3 regions of the Streptomyces sp. NPDC048171 genome follow, and region 2 is predicted to be linked to each of the others. Evidence: riboswitches for the same ligand, from Rfam matches in the RefSeq annotation. Region 2 holds a riboswitch; each other region holds the start of a gene.
What was found. A riboswitch is a leader RNA that binds a small molecule or an ion and turns the genes downstream of it on or off. The one in region 2 is predicted to bind cyclic di-AMP.

Region 1 (3,264 bases), on a different contig from region 2:
GCAGCACCCCGCGGTAGGCGTGCCACCAGTGGTGCCGGCCGCCCGCGTCGTCGGAGCGCGCCAGCATCACCAGCAGCCCGCGCAGCTGGTCGTCGTCCACGCCGTAGGCGTCGAGCAGTAACCGCACGTCGGCCGGTTTCGCCCCGCTCGTCCCGGTCTCGATGCGGCTGACCTTCGACTGGTGCCAGCCCACCAGGCGGGCCGCCTCCCCGCTGGTGATGCCCGCCGTCGTGCGCAGGGCGCGCAGTTCCGCGCCCAGCTTCCTGCGGCGCACCACCGGACCGTGCTGCATGGGCCACTCCCTTACTCCTTATGGGCCGCCCAAATCCGCTCTGCCGTCGCAGAGTTCACCGCTTCGAGCGACAGATATATGCATATCTTGGTGGATCGCCGTCCTTCACGGGCCGGGTGATGGCAGTCTGGCGGCGAAGCACCAGTCCGGGACCGTACTCGAACCGCCCGCTTCGTGTCGGACCACGGTCCCGTGAGAAAGGGACGACGTCGCCATGGCCGATCACCTGGAAGCATCCGTCACTCTGCCGAGCGATCCCGCTTCGGTGGCCGCCGCGCGCACCTATGTGGCCGGCACGCTGGTGGAGTGGGGCCTGCCGTCGGACGCGGAGATGTCCGACACGGTCCGGCTCATCGTCTCCGAACTGGCGACCAACGCGGTCCAGCACACGCTCGGGCAGTCGCCCACCTTCACGGTGGATCTCGTCCTCGACCGTGACGAGCGGCTGCGCATCGGCGTCACCGACAGCCATCCGCGCTTCCCCAAGCGCCTGCCCGCCGCCGTGCAGCAGGACAACGGTCGCGGCATGGTGATCATCCGCTGGCTGACCGCCGAATGCGGCGGCAAGCTGCGGGTCCGCCCCACGCGGGAGGGCGGCAAGACCGTCTCCATCGAACTGCCCTGGACCGCCCCCCGCCCCCCGGCCGCCGCCGAGGGGGTGACGGCGGGGCAGAACGCCGTCATCCCCTTCGGGAGAGCTACTCGCCCCCGGGCTGTCTGACCCCGGGTCACTCGATCAAGGGGCGCTCGCCCCTCAGGGGCTACTTGACCCGCCCGTAGGAGACGCTCCCGGTCCAGATCTTCTGCAGGCGCACCACGTCCCCGGTCTTCGGGGCGTGCCAGAGCTTGCCCTTCCCGGCGTAGATACCGACGTGGTAGACGCTGCGGCCCGAGTGGAAGAAGACCAGGTCTCCCGCCTTGCGCTTCTTGGCCGAGACGTGGCGGGTCTTGTTGTACTGCTGGGCAGCGGTGCGCGGCAGCTTCTTGCCGGCCTTCTTGAACGAGTACAGCGTCAGGCCGGAGCAGTCGAACCTGCGGGGCCCGACGGCGCCCCACCTGTAGGGGGAGCCCTTCTTGGAGGCCGCGATCTTGAGGGCCTTCGTCGCATGAGCCGCCGCGGCCGCCTCCGAGGAGAAACCGGGGACCACGACGGAGCCGCCGACAGCGGCGAGAGTGAGGGCCGAGGCCGTACCGGCACGAGCCATCAGGGACGGGACACGATTGAGCGCGAACATGCGCAACCCTTCGTCAGCCGCCTGTGAAGGATGACCTGTCGGATTCGGGCTGGCGAAGTTGCCCGGCCGCACGAGTGCGGCTTCACCCCAAGGGCTGCTCGGTCCGGCGCCTCTCCCACGGAGGCGTCCGCTCCTGCGACCCGTCGTGCTCGGGTCCTCCACTCCTGCCGATCCACTTCCCTCGCGACCGGTCGTCCGGACGGCGGCAGGATTCGGCGTCCGCCCGGACCGCCCCGCCGCTGCGGCGGGGGCTTGTCGTCAGTCACGGATCTTGTCTCGCCGGAGGGGGAATTCCCAACGGAACGTGCCTTTTGTGTTGTTACTCACCACCCACCCGTTCGGGTGGACACGCCTGTGTTCGAGCCGGGGCCGTAGGCGGCGACGACCCCGGGACCAGCGGCGCAGCGGTGGGCGCAGACGTCGGGAGAGGGCGGCCGCGCAACCCGGACCGGTCGTCAACCGGGTGTGTTCCTACGCCGAAAGGAGGTACGTCTTTTGGTCCGTTTCGAACCCCGTCCACTCAACTCTCGGAACACGGCGGAAGACTGAGGCGTCCCGTCCGCCGCTCGCCGTCCAGTACCCGCAGGGCCCGGGCGAGGGTGGGCGCGTGCAGTTCCGTCTCACCCCGCGCGTGCATCAGCTCCAGCGCGTCGCGCAGGGCCGCGGCCTTCCCCACCAGCGCCTGGGCGGCCCGCAGTCCCCGGTAGGTGTCGCCGTCCCGCGCGGGGTTGATGCGCCCGAGCAGGTCGACGACGTCCAGGTAGCGGTCGATCAGCTCGGCCTCGGCGCGGGTCAGGGCGGGCAGGGGCGGCAGTTCCGGTGGCAGCATCGGCCGTTCACCGGGTGCGGGGTGTGCCGGGCACGGCCGAGCGGTCGGCCACGATCCGGTCCACCAGCCCGTACTCCAGGGCCTGTTGGGCGTCCAGGACGGTGTCCCGCTCGAGGTCTTCGGTCACCTGCGCCGGAGTGCGGCCCGTGTGCCGTACGAGGATCTCCTCCAGACGGGCGCGGATCCGGGTCAACTCCCCGGCCCGGATGGCCAGGTCGCTCGCCTGCCCCTCCATCGGCTCGGTGAGCGAGGGCTGACGGAGCACCACCCGCGCCCCGGGCAGCATCGCGCGCTTGCCCGGCGTGCCCGCCGCCAGCAGCAGCGCGGCGGACGCGCCGGCCTGTCCGAGACAGGTCGTCTCCACGTCGCAGGCGACGTAGCGCATCGTGTCGTAGATCGCCGTCATGGCCGTGAACGAGCCGCCGGAGGAGTTGATGCAGAGGGCGATGTCCCGGTCCGGGGCCTGGTGCTCCAGGTGCATGAACTGCGCCATCACGTCGTTCGCGGAGGTCTCGTCGACCGGCGTCCCGAGAAGGACGATCCGCTCCTCCAGCAGCTTCGAGTACGGGTCCGACGTACGGGCTCCGGCACTCGTGCGCTCGGTGAACTCGGGCAGGACGTGGCGGGCGGACGGTCGGGTCATGGCGAACCCCTCCTCGTGGCGGAACCCTCTTCGGCTGCACTGGCTCCGTATAAAATGTACAGGACGTACATTGCGAGGGAATGGGAATCGCGCAACCCGCGGTCATGTCCCGTGCGGTGGCTCGTGCAGGCCGAAGGGGGAGCCCTGGTCGTCCCGGCAGAGCTTGAACCGGCCGAACCGGGCCACCGACTCCGCGTCCTCCTCGCCCTCCTCGCCCAGCTCCTCGACGGAGCCGCCCAGCTCACGCACCCGGGCCACGGCGGCG
Region 2 (3,264 bases):
AGGACGGTCTCGGACTCGCCGCCGCTGTTGCCGTCGACCCAGGCGGAGTAGGAGTCGGCGGTGTCGACGAAGTTGCCGCCGGCCGCCGTGTAGGCGTCCAGGACGGCGAAGGAGCGGTCCTGGTCGGCGGTCCAGCCGAAGACGTTGCCGCCGAGGGCGAGGGGGAAGACCTCCAGGTCGGAGGAGCCGAGCTTGCGCAGAGAAGTCATGTAGGGCGTCAACGAACGCACCGGATCAGGTCATTCCGGCACAGACGCAAAAACCCCGCAAACCGGCAGCCCTGACGTCGGGGGGTTGTCGTCAGGACCGCCGGGGACCAGCGGGGAGGTGGTTGGGCCGGTGGCTCAGGGGGTGAGGCCCTTGCTCTGCAGCCAGGCCATCGGGTCGATGCCGGAGCCGCCGCCGGGGTGGACCTCCATGTGGAGGTGGGCGCCGGTGACGTTGCCGGTGGCGCCGACGCGGCCGATGACGTCACCGGTGGTGACCTCCTGACCGACGCTGACGCTGATGGAGGACTGGTGGGCGTACCAGATCTCGGTGCCGTCATCCAGGGTGAGCACGGTCTTGTAGCCGTACGACCCGTCCCAGCCCGCCGACGTGATGGTGCCGCTGTGCACGGCCTTGAGCAGCGTGCCCGTGGGTGCGGCGAAGTCGAGGCCGGTGTGGTGGCCGGAGGACCAGTAGGCGCCGGCCTGACCGAAGGTCGAGGAGATCGTGTACGAGGAGGTCGGCAGCGTGAACTGCTTGGCCAGCTTGGCGAGGCGCTCGGCCTCGGCCTTCTTCGCGGCCTCCTCCTCCGCCTTCTTCTTGGCGGCGGCGGCCTTGGCCTCGGCCTCCTTCTCAGCCTTGGCGGCGGCTTCCGCGGCCTTCTTCTCCGCGGCCGCGGCGGCCTCGGCGGCGGCCTTCGTCTCGACCTGGGCCTGCTGCTGCTCGGCCTGCGCCATGATCCGGGCCCGCAGGGACTCGCCCGCGCCGGCCGTGTCGGTGCCCTCCGCGGTGTCGGCGGCGGTGGTCACGCCGATGCCGCTGAGCGGGGTGCTGGAACCCTCCGGCTGCGGCTCCTCGTCGGAGATGAGCGAGCCGACGTTGGGCAGGTCCGGCATGGAGATCGACACCGGCGGCTTGCCGGTCTGCGCGCTGGCCATACCGCCCGCGCCGACGGCGGCTATGACACCGACGCCGAGGACGGTGGAGCTGCGGGCGAGTCCGCCACGCTGCTTGGCGACGCGGTGCCGGCCGCGTACGGGGCGAATGGAGTCCTCGGTGGGATTCCACTCCTCCCAGGGGCCCTCTTCGGTGCGGTAGTTCTCGTAGCCGAAGGTGTCGGTGTCGTGCCGACTGGGCACGAACGGGGCCTCGGGGGCAGGCCGGTTGGACGCCACGTGGGCGTACTCCTTTCCTTCCTTTCGCCTACCGGGTTAGCTGACGGGTTCGGAGCAGGAAGGTCTCCTACGCGCGCATGCAGCCGTGTTGCCACGGCGTCAAACGCCCGATTCACCCCAATGTGGTGGTTCCCCGGTTCCCTTGCGGGATTCGGCGCGTGCGCACGGAGCCGCCTTCTGTGACGGCTGGGACGACCGCGCTGCGTTATCGAACGTTAATAGACCCGGGGCCCGGATTCCAAGCTGTTCCTCTTGATCATTAACGAAAACAGGCGGGACGTACACCTCAGGATCGGTGAAAACCGGGCGAGTTGACCGCCGCCAAGTATTCCCCTTCACGCCACTTCTTTCTGACGGTGCGTCAGTCGTTATGCGGAGGGACGCCGACCCGTCACGGCTCGTGACAATGATCATGATCGCCGCGCCGTGGCCGCCGTACGGCGAGCAGCGCCATGTCGTCCGCCATCCCGCCCCCGGAGTGGCGGCGCACGTCGCGGGCGAGGGTGTCGAGCAGCTTCGCCGGGTGGCGGAAGACGCGACCGGACAGCCGCGCGCACGGATCGTAGAACTCCCCCCGCTCGTCCCTGGCTTCCGACAGCCCGTCGGTGTACAGCAGCAGCGTGGCCCCACCGGGGAAGGGGGTCTCCTCCGCCCGGTCGGGCCACACACCCAGCTCGCCCATGCCCAGCGGCAGCGCCGCCTCCCGGGCGGGCAGCGGCCCGAGGGTGCCGTCTCCGTGGAGCAGCAGGGGCGGCGGATGCCCGCGGTTGACGATGCGTACGGTCCCGGTGCCGTGCGGGAGTTCGGCGAGGACGGCGGTGGTGAAGCCCTCGAAGGCGTCCAGCCCGTCGCGCCGGGTGCCCTCACGGGCCAGCGCCCGCTCCAGGCGCTGCGCCACCGCCTCCAGCGTCGCCTCCTGTTCCGCGGCCTCCCGGAAGGCGCCGATCACCACGGCGACGGCGGCCACCGCTCCCATGCCCTTGCCCCGCACGTCCCCCACGATGAGCCGGACGCCCCGCGCACTGTCCTGCACGGCGTACAGGTCACCGCCGATGAAGGCGCCGGCCTGCGCGGCCTCGTAGCAGGCGGCGATCTCGAAGCCGGCCATCCGCTCGGCCGGCTCGGGCAGTACGGCGCGCTGGGCGGCCTCGGCGATCTCCCGGGCGATGGCGAGGCGCTCGTCGGTACGGCGGACGAAGGCGTTGACGAAGACGGCGAGCGCGGCGACCGTCGCGATGGTGATCAGCTCGGTGAGGGAGTCGACGTAGTGGATGACGCCCTTGCCGATCTGCAGCCCGACCACCGAGGCGACCACGGCGACCCCGGTGAGCGCGGTGCCCCGGCGGGAGTAGATCGGTGCGGCGACCAGCGGCGCGGCGGTGTAGAGGGGACCGGCGGTGAAGTAGCGCGGGGTGAGGATGTCGTACAGGACGGCGACGACGATCAGCAGTACGGGGAGCGAGCGCGCGAGGGCCCGCCCGTAGGACGTGCGCCACGGCCGCGGCTGCCCCGCGGGCGGCACGGGCACCGGCTCGTCGCCGAGACCCGGGTCGGGCACGGGATCGCCGGGGAGCCGGCCGCCGGCTCGGGCGTACGCTCCCTCGTCCTCCACATCGCCTGCCCGCACCACTGGTCTCCCGCCGCCCCCTGTCCGCGCCGCTTGCCGTGCCGTACTCCAGGGTTCCCGCGACGGGGGTGGGCGGCGAGCGGTGAGGGCCGAGCGGGTGAACGCACCGAGGGCCGGAACCCTTTCGGATTCCGGCCCTCGGCCTTCAGTAGCGGGGACAGGATTTGAACCTGCGACCTCTGGGTTATGAGCCCAGCGAGCTACCGAGCTGCTCCACCCCGCGTCGTTGTGTTCCCCACTGTACGTCATCCCGGG
Region 3 (3,264 bases), on a different contig from region 2:
TTTTCCGTGGTGTCCATCTGACCAAATCACCGGAGCGCAATCGTCAGACCGCGGGCTCAACTCCACGTACTCCTGCGGGATGACACCAAGGGGCGGTTCCTCCCCCGCCCCGTAGGGGACGGGTGCGCCGCCGGCCGGCGGAGGGCACCCGTCCGTGGCGCGGCGCACGGGCGGGGCGGGGTTCAGCCGGCCCGGTGCACCACGGCGTCGCACAGTTCCACCAGCGCGGCCTTCGCCTCGCACTCCCGCAGCGGAGCCAGGGCCGCGCGGGCCTCCTTGGCATAGCGGACGGTGTCCCGCCGGGCGTGCTCCAGCGCGGGGTGGGCGCGCAGCAGACGCAGCGCCTCGGCGTGCCGGGCGTCGTCGCTCAGGTCGGAGTCGAGCAGCTCGCTCAGCGCGATGTCCTCGGCGAGGCCCAGCCGGGCCGCACGCTCGCGCAGCCGGAGCACCGGCAGGGTGGGGATGCCCTCGCGCAGGTCCGTGCCGGGCGTCTTGCCCGACTCGTGGGAGTCGGAGGCGATGTCCAGGACGTCGTCCGCGAGCTGGAAGGCGACGCCGAGCCGCTCGCCGTACTGGGTGAGTACGTCCACCACCGTCTCGTCGGCGCCCGACATCATCGCGCCGAACCGGCAGGAGACGGCCACCAGCGAGCCGGTCTTGCCGCCCAGCACGTCCAGGTAGTGGTCGACGGGGTCCCGGCCGTCCTGCGGGCCGGCCGTCTCCAGGATCTGGCCGGTGACCAGCCGCTCGAACGCGAGGGCCTGCACGCGGACCGCTTCGGGCCCGAGGTCGGCGAGGATCTGGGAGGCGCGGGCGAACAGGAAGTCGCCGGTCAGGACCGCGACCGAGTTGTCCCAGCGGACATTGGCGCTGGCGACCCCGCGCCGCACGGCGGCCTCGTCCATCACGTCGTCGTGGTACAGCGTGGCCAGGTGGGTCAGCTCCACCACCACGGCCGAGGGCACGATCCCGGGGGCGTAGGGGTCGCCGAACTGGGCCGAGAGCATCACGAGGAGCGGCCGGAACCGCTTGCCGCCGGCCCGCACCAGGTGCTGGGCGGCCTCCGTGATGAAGGGCACCTCGCTCTTGGTTGCCTCAAGCAACCCTTCCTCGACCGCGACCAATCCGGCCTGGACATCGGCTTCCAGAGCCTGGTCCCGCACGCTCAGCCCGAACGGCCCGACGACGGTCACGAGGGGTCTCCTGTCTGCTGGTGTCTACTGGCGATTACCTGGTTTGTCGATAGGTCGCTGCCACCACTCGAGTCAGCGTATCCGGTCACCTTTCGATCACCGCTAGCGCCCACCGCTACAGGCCGGGCTGTATCGGATCATGAGCGGTATGTTTTTGATCAGTCGATATGAGCACATATTGGCCGATTTCAATATCGCCTCCCCGGCCCCGAACGGATGCCCGCCCGGCACACGAAAACACCGGAAGGGCGAAGCGCTCTGCATTGAGGGCCGGTTGGGGCATAGTTGGGACTAATGCCCGTTTTGCCGCGCTTGTTGAGGCCCGTGAGTTGGCTCACTCCGGAGCCCTCTCGGGCAACCCCGCCGCAACCTGTGCCCTCCCTTTGCCCCGCAAGCCAGTTGAGACTTGGCAACCGCAAAGGATCAAGAGCCTCAAACACCTCAGACCAAGGTCAACAGGACGTTGGGTGATTCCTGCACTTGTTTCGGACATGTGCTCTCGCATACGTTCCCGGCCTGTCGGGCGGACGCCGAATCCTGCCATCGCCCGTACGCACAGTCATCCACTCAACTCACTCGCCGGCAGGAGCGGGGGACCCAGGTAAGTCGCCGCACCGGTCACCACCGGAGCGGCTCGGGGTGAAGCCGTACCCGTCAGGGCGCGGCCGGGCACCTCCCCGCCCGAACCCGACAGCTCACCTCGCAGGCGTCAGGAGAGGGACACAGATGTCTGCCAACGGTCAGAACCGTCACGCCCGGACCACCCGGATCGCCCGCAAGCTCGCCCTGGCCGGCACCGGTGCCGCGGTGCTCGCCCTGCCGCTCATCGGCGCCACCGGCGCGTCCGCGGCCACCCCGGCCGCCCCGGCCGCCACCAAGACGGCCGCCACGGCGGCGACCGCCTACCCGGACAACCTCGACGGCTGGATCCGCGAGTCGCTCGACGTCATGGCGCAGCACGGCATCCCCGGCTCGTACGAGGGCATTCACCGCAACATCATGCGGGAGTCGTCCGGCAACCCGCTCGCCATCAACAACTGGGACATCAACGCCATCAACGGCACCCCGTCCAAGGGCCTGCTCCAGGTGATCGACCCGACCTTCCAGGCGTACCACGTCGAGGGCACCTCCTGGGACCCGTACGACCCGGTCGCCAACATCACCGCGGCCTGCAACTACGCGGCCGACCGGTACGGCTCGATGGACAACGTCTTCGGCGCGTACTGAGCCGCACCGCGACATTCAGAAGACCCGTTCGAGGACGACGGCCACGCCGTCGTCCTCGTTCGTCGTCGTGACCTCGTCGGCCACCGCCTTGAGTTCGGGGTGGGCACCGGCCATGGCGACGCCGTGCGCCGCCCAGTCGAACATCGGGATGTCGTTGGGCATGTCGCCGAAGGCGATCGTGCGCCGCCGGCCCACTCCCAGTCGCTCTGCGGCCAGCGCCAGGCCGGTCGCCTTGGTGATGCCGCACGGCTGCAGCTCCACCGTGCCGGGCCCCGACATGGTGACCGTCGCGAGGGAGCCGACCACCGCGCGCGCGGTCGACGCCAACTCGTCGTCGCTCAGGTCGGGGTGGCGCAGCAGCACCTTGCTGATCGGGGTGCGCCACAGCTGGTCGCGCCGCTCCACCCGCACCGCGGGCAGCGTGGGGTGGGGCATCAGGTACCCGGGCTCGATGAGGGTCAGGCCGTCGACGCCGTCCTGGTCGACCGCGGCGTACACCTGGCCCACCTCGGCCTCGATCTTGCCGAGCGCCGTCTCCGCCAGCTCCCGGTCCAGGGTCACCGACCACGGCATCCGGTGCGCGCCGGCGTCGTACACCTGCGCGCCCTGCCCGCACACCGCGAGCCCCGTGCACCCGAGGCGGTCGAGCAGGGGCCGCACCCGGGGTGCCGGGCGCCCCGTCACCACCAGATGCCGCGCACCCGCCCGGGCCACCCGCGCCAGCGCGGCCAGCGACCGTTCGGAGACGGTGTCGTCGCCGCGGAGCAGCGTGCCGTCGAGGTCGGTGGCGACGAGTGAGTATGCGGTGCGGTCCATGATCAGAGAATACGGACGCGACACCGGT

Region 1: it holds a riboswitch for cyclic di-AMP, as region 2 does, so the genes downstream of both, ACGF3J_RS26370 (C40 family peptidase) here and ACGF3J_RS37780 (M23 family metallopeptidase) in region 2, are expected to answer to the same signal.
Region 3: it holds a riboswitch for cyclic di-AMP, as region 2 does, so the genes downstream of both, ACGF3J_RS18180 (transglycosylase SLT domain-containing protein) here and ACGF3J_RS37780 (M23 family metallopeptidase) in region 2, are expected to answer to the same signal.

The regions. Positions count from the first base shown of each region.
Region 1 is NZ_JBIDAU010000009.1:309,144-312,407, reverse strand. Features, by position in the region: gene ACGF3J_RS26380 (helix-turn-helix transcriptional regulator) at 1-292, opposite strand, end outside; gene ACGF3J_RS26375 (ATP-binding protein) at 507-1,013, shown strand; gene ACGF3J_RS26370 (C40 family peptidase) at 1,054-1,527, opposite strand; cyclic di-AMP (ydaO/yuaA leader) riboswitch at 1,531-1,678, opposite strand; gene ACGF3J_RS26365 (hypothetical protein) at 2,048-2,356, opposite strand; gene ACGF3J_RS26360 (ATP-dependent Clp protease proteolytic subunit) at 2,364-2,999, opposite strand; gene ACGF3J_RS26355 (VOC family protein) at 3,102-3,264, opposite strand, start outside.
Region 2 is NZ_JBIDAU010000023.1:21,382-24,645, forward strand. Features, by position in the region: gene ACGF3J_RS37775 (aldo/keto reductase) at 1-209, opposite strand, end outside; gene ACGF3J_RS37780 (M23 family metallopeptidase) at 345-1,382, opposite strand; cyclic di-AMP (ydaO/yuaA leader) riboswitch at 1,394-1,549, opposite strand; gene ACGF3J_RS37785 (PP2C family protein-serine/threonine phosphatase) at 1,774-3,009, opposite strand; tRNA gene ACGF3J_RS37790 (tRNA-Met) at 3,159-3,232, opposite strand.
Region 3 is NZ_JBIDAU010000006.1:145,492-148,755, reverse strand. Features, by position in the region: gene ACGF3J_RS18185 (polyprenyl synthetase family protein) at 183-1,193, opposite strand; cyclic di-AMP (ydaO/yuaA leader) riboswitch at 1,761-1,916, shown strand; gene ACGF3J_RS18180 (transglycosylase SLT domain-containing protein) at 1,920-2,420, shown strand; gene ACGF3J_RS18175 (HAD family hydrolase) at 2,436-3,236, opposite strand.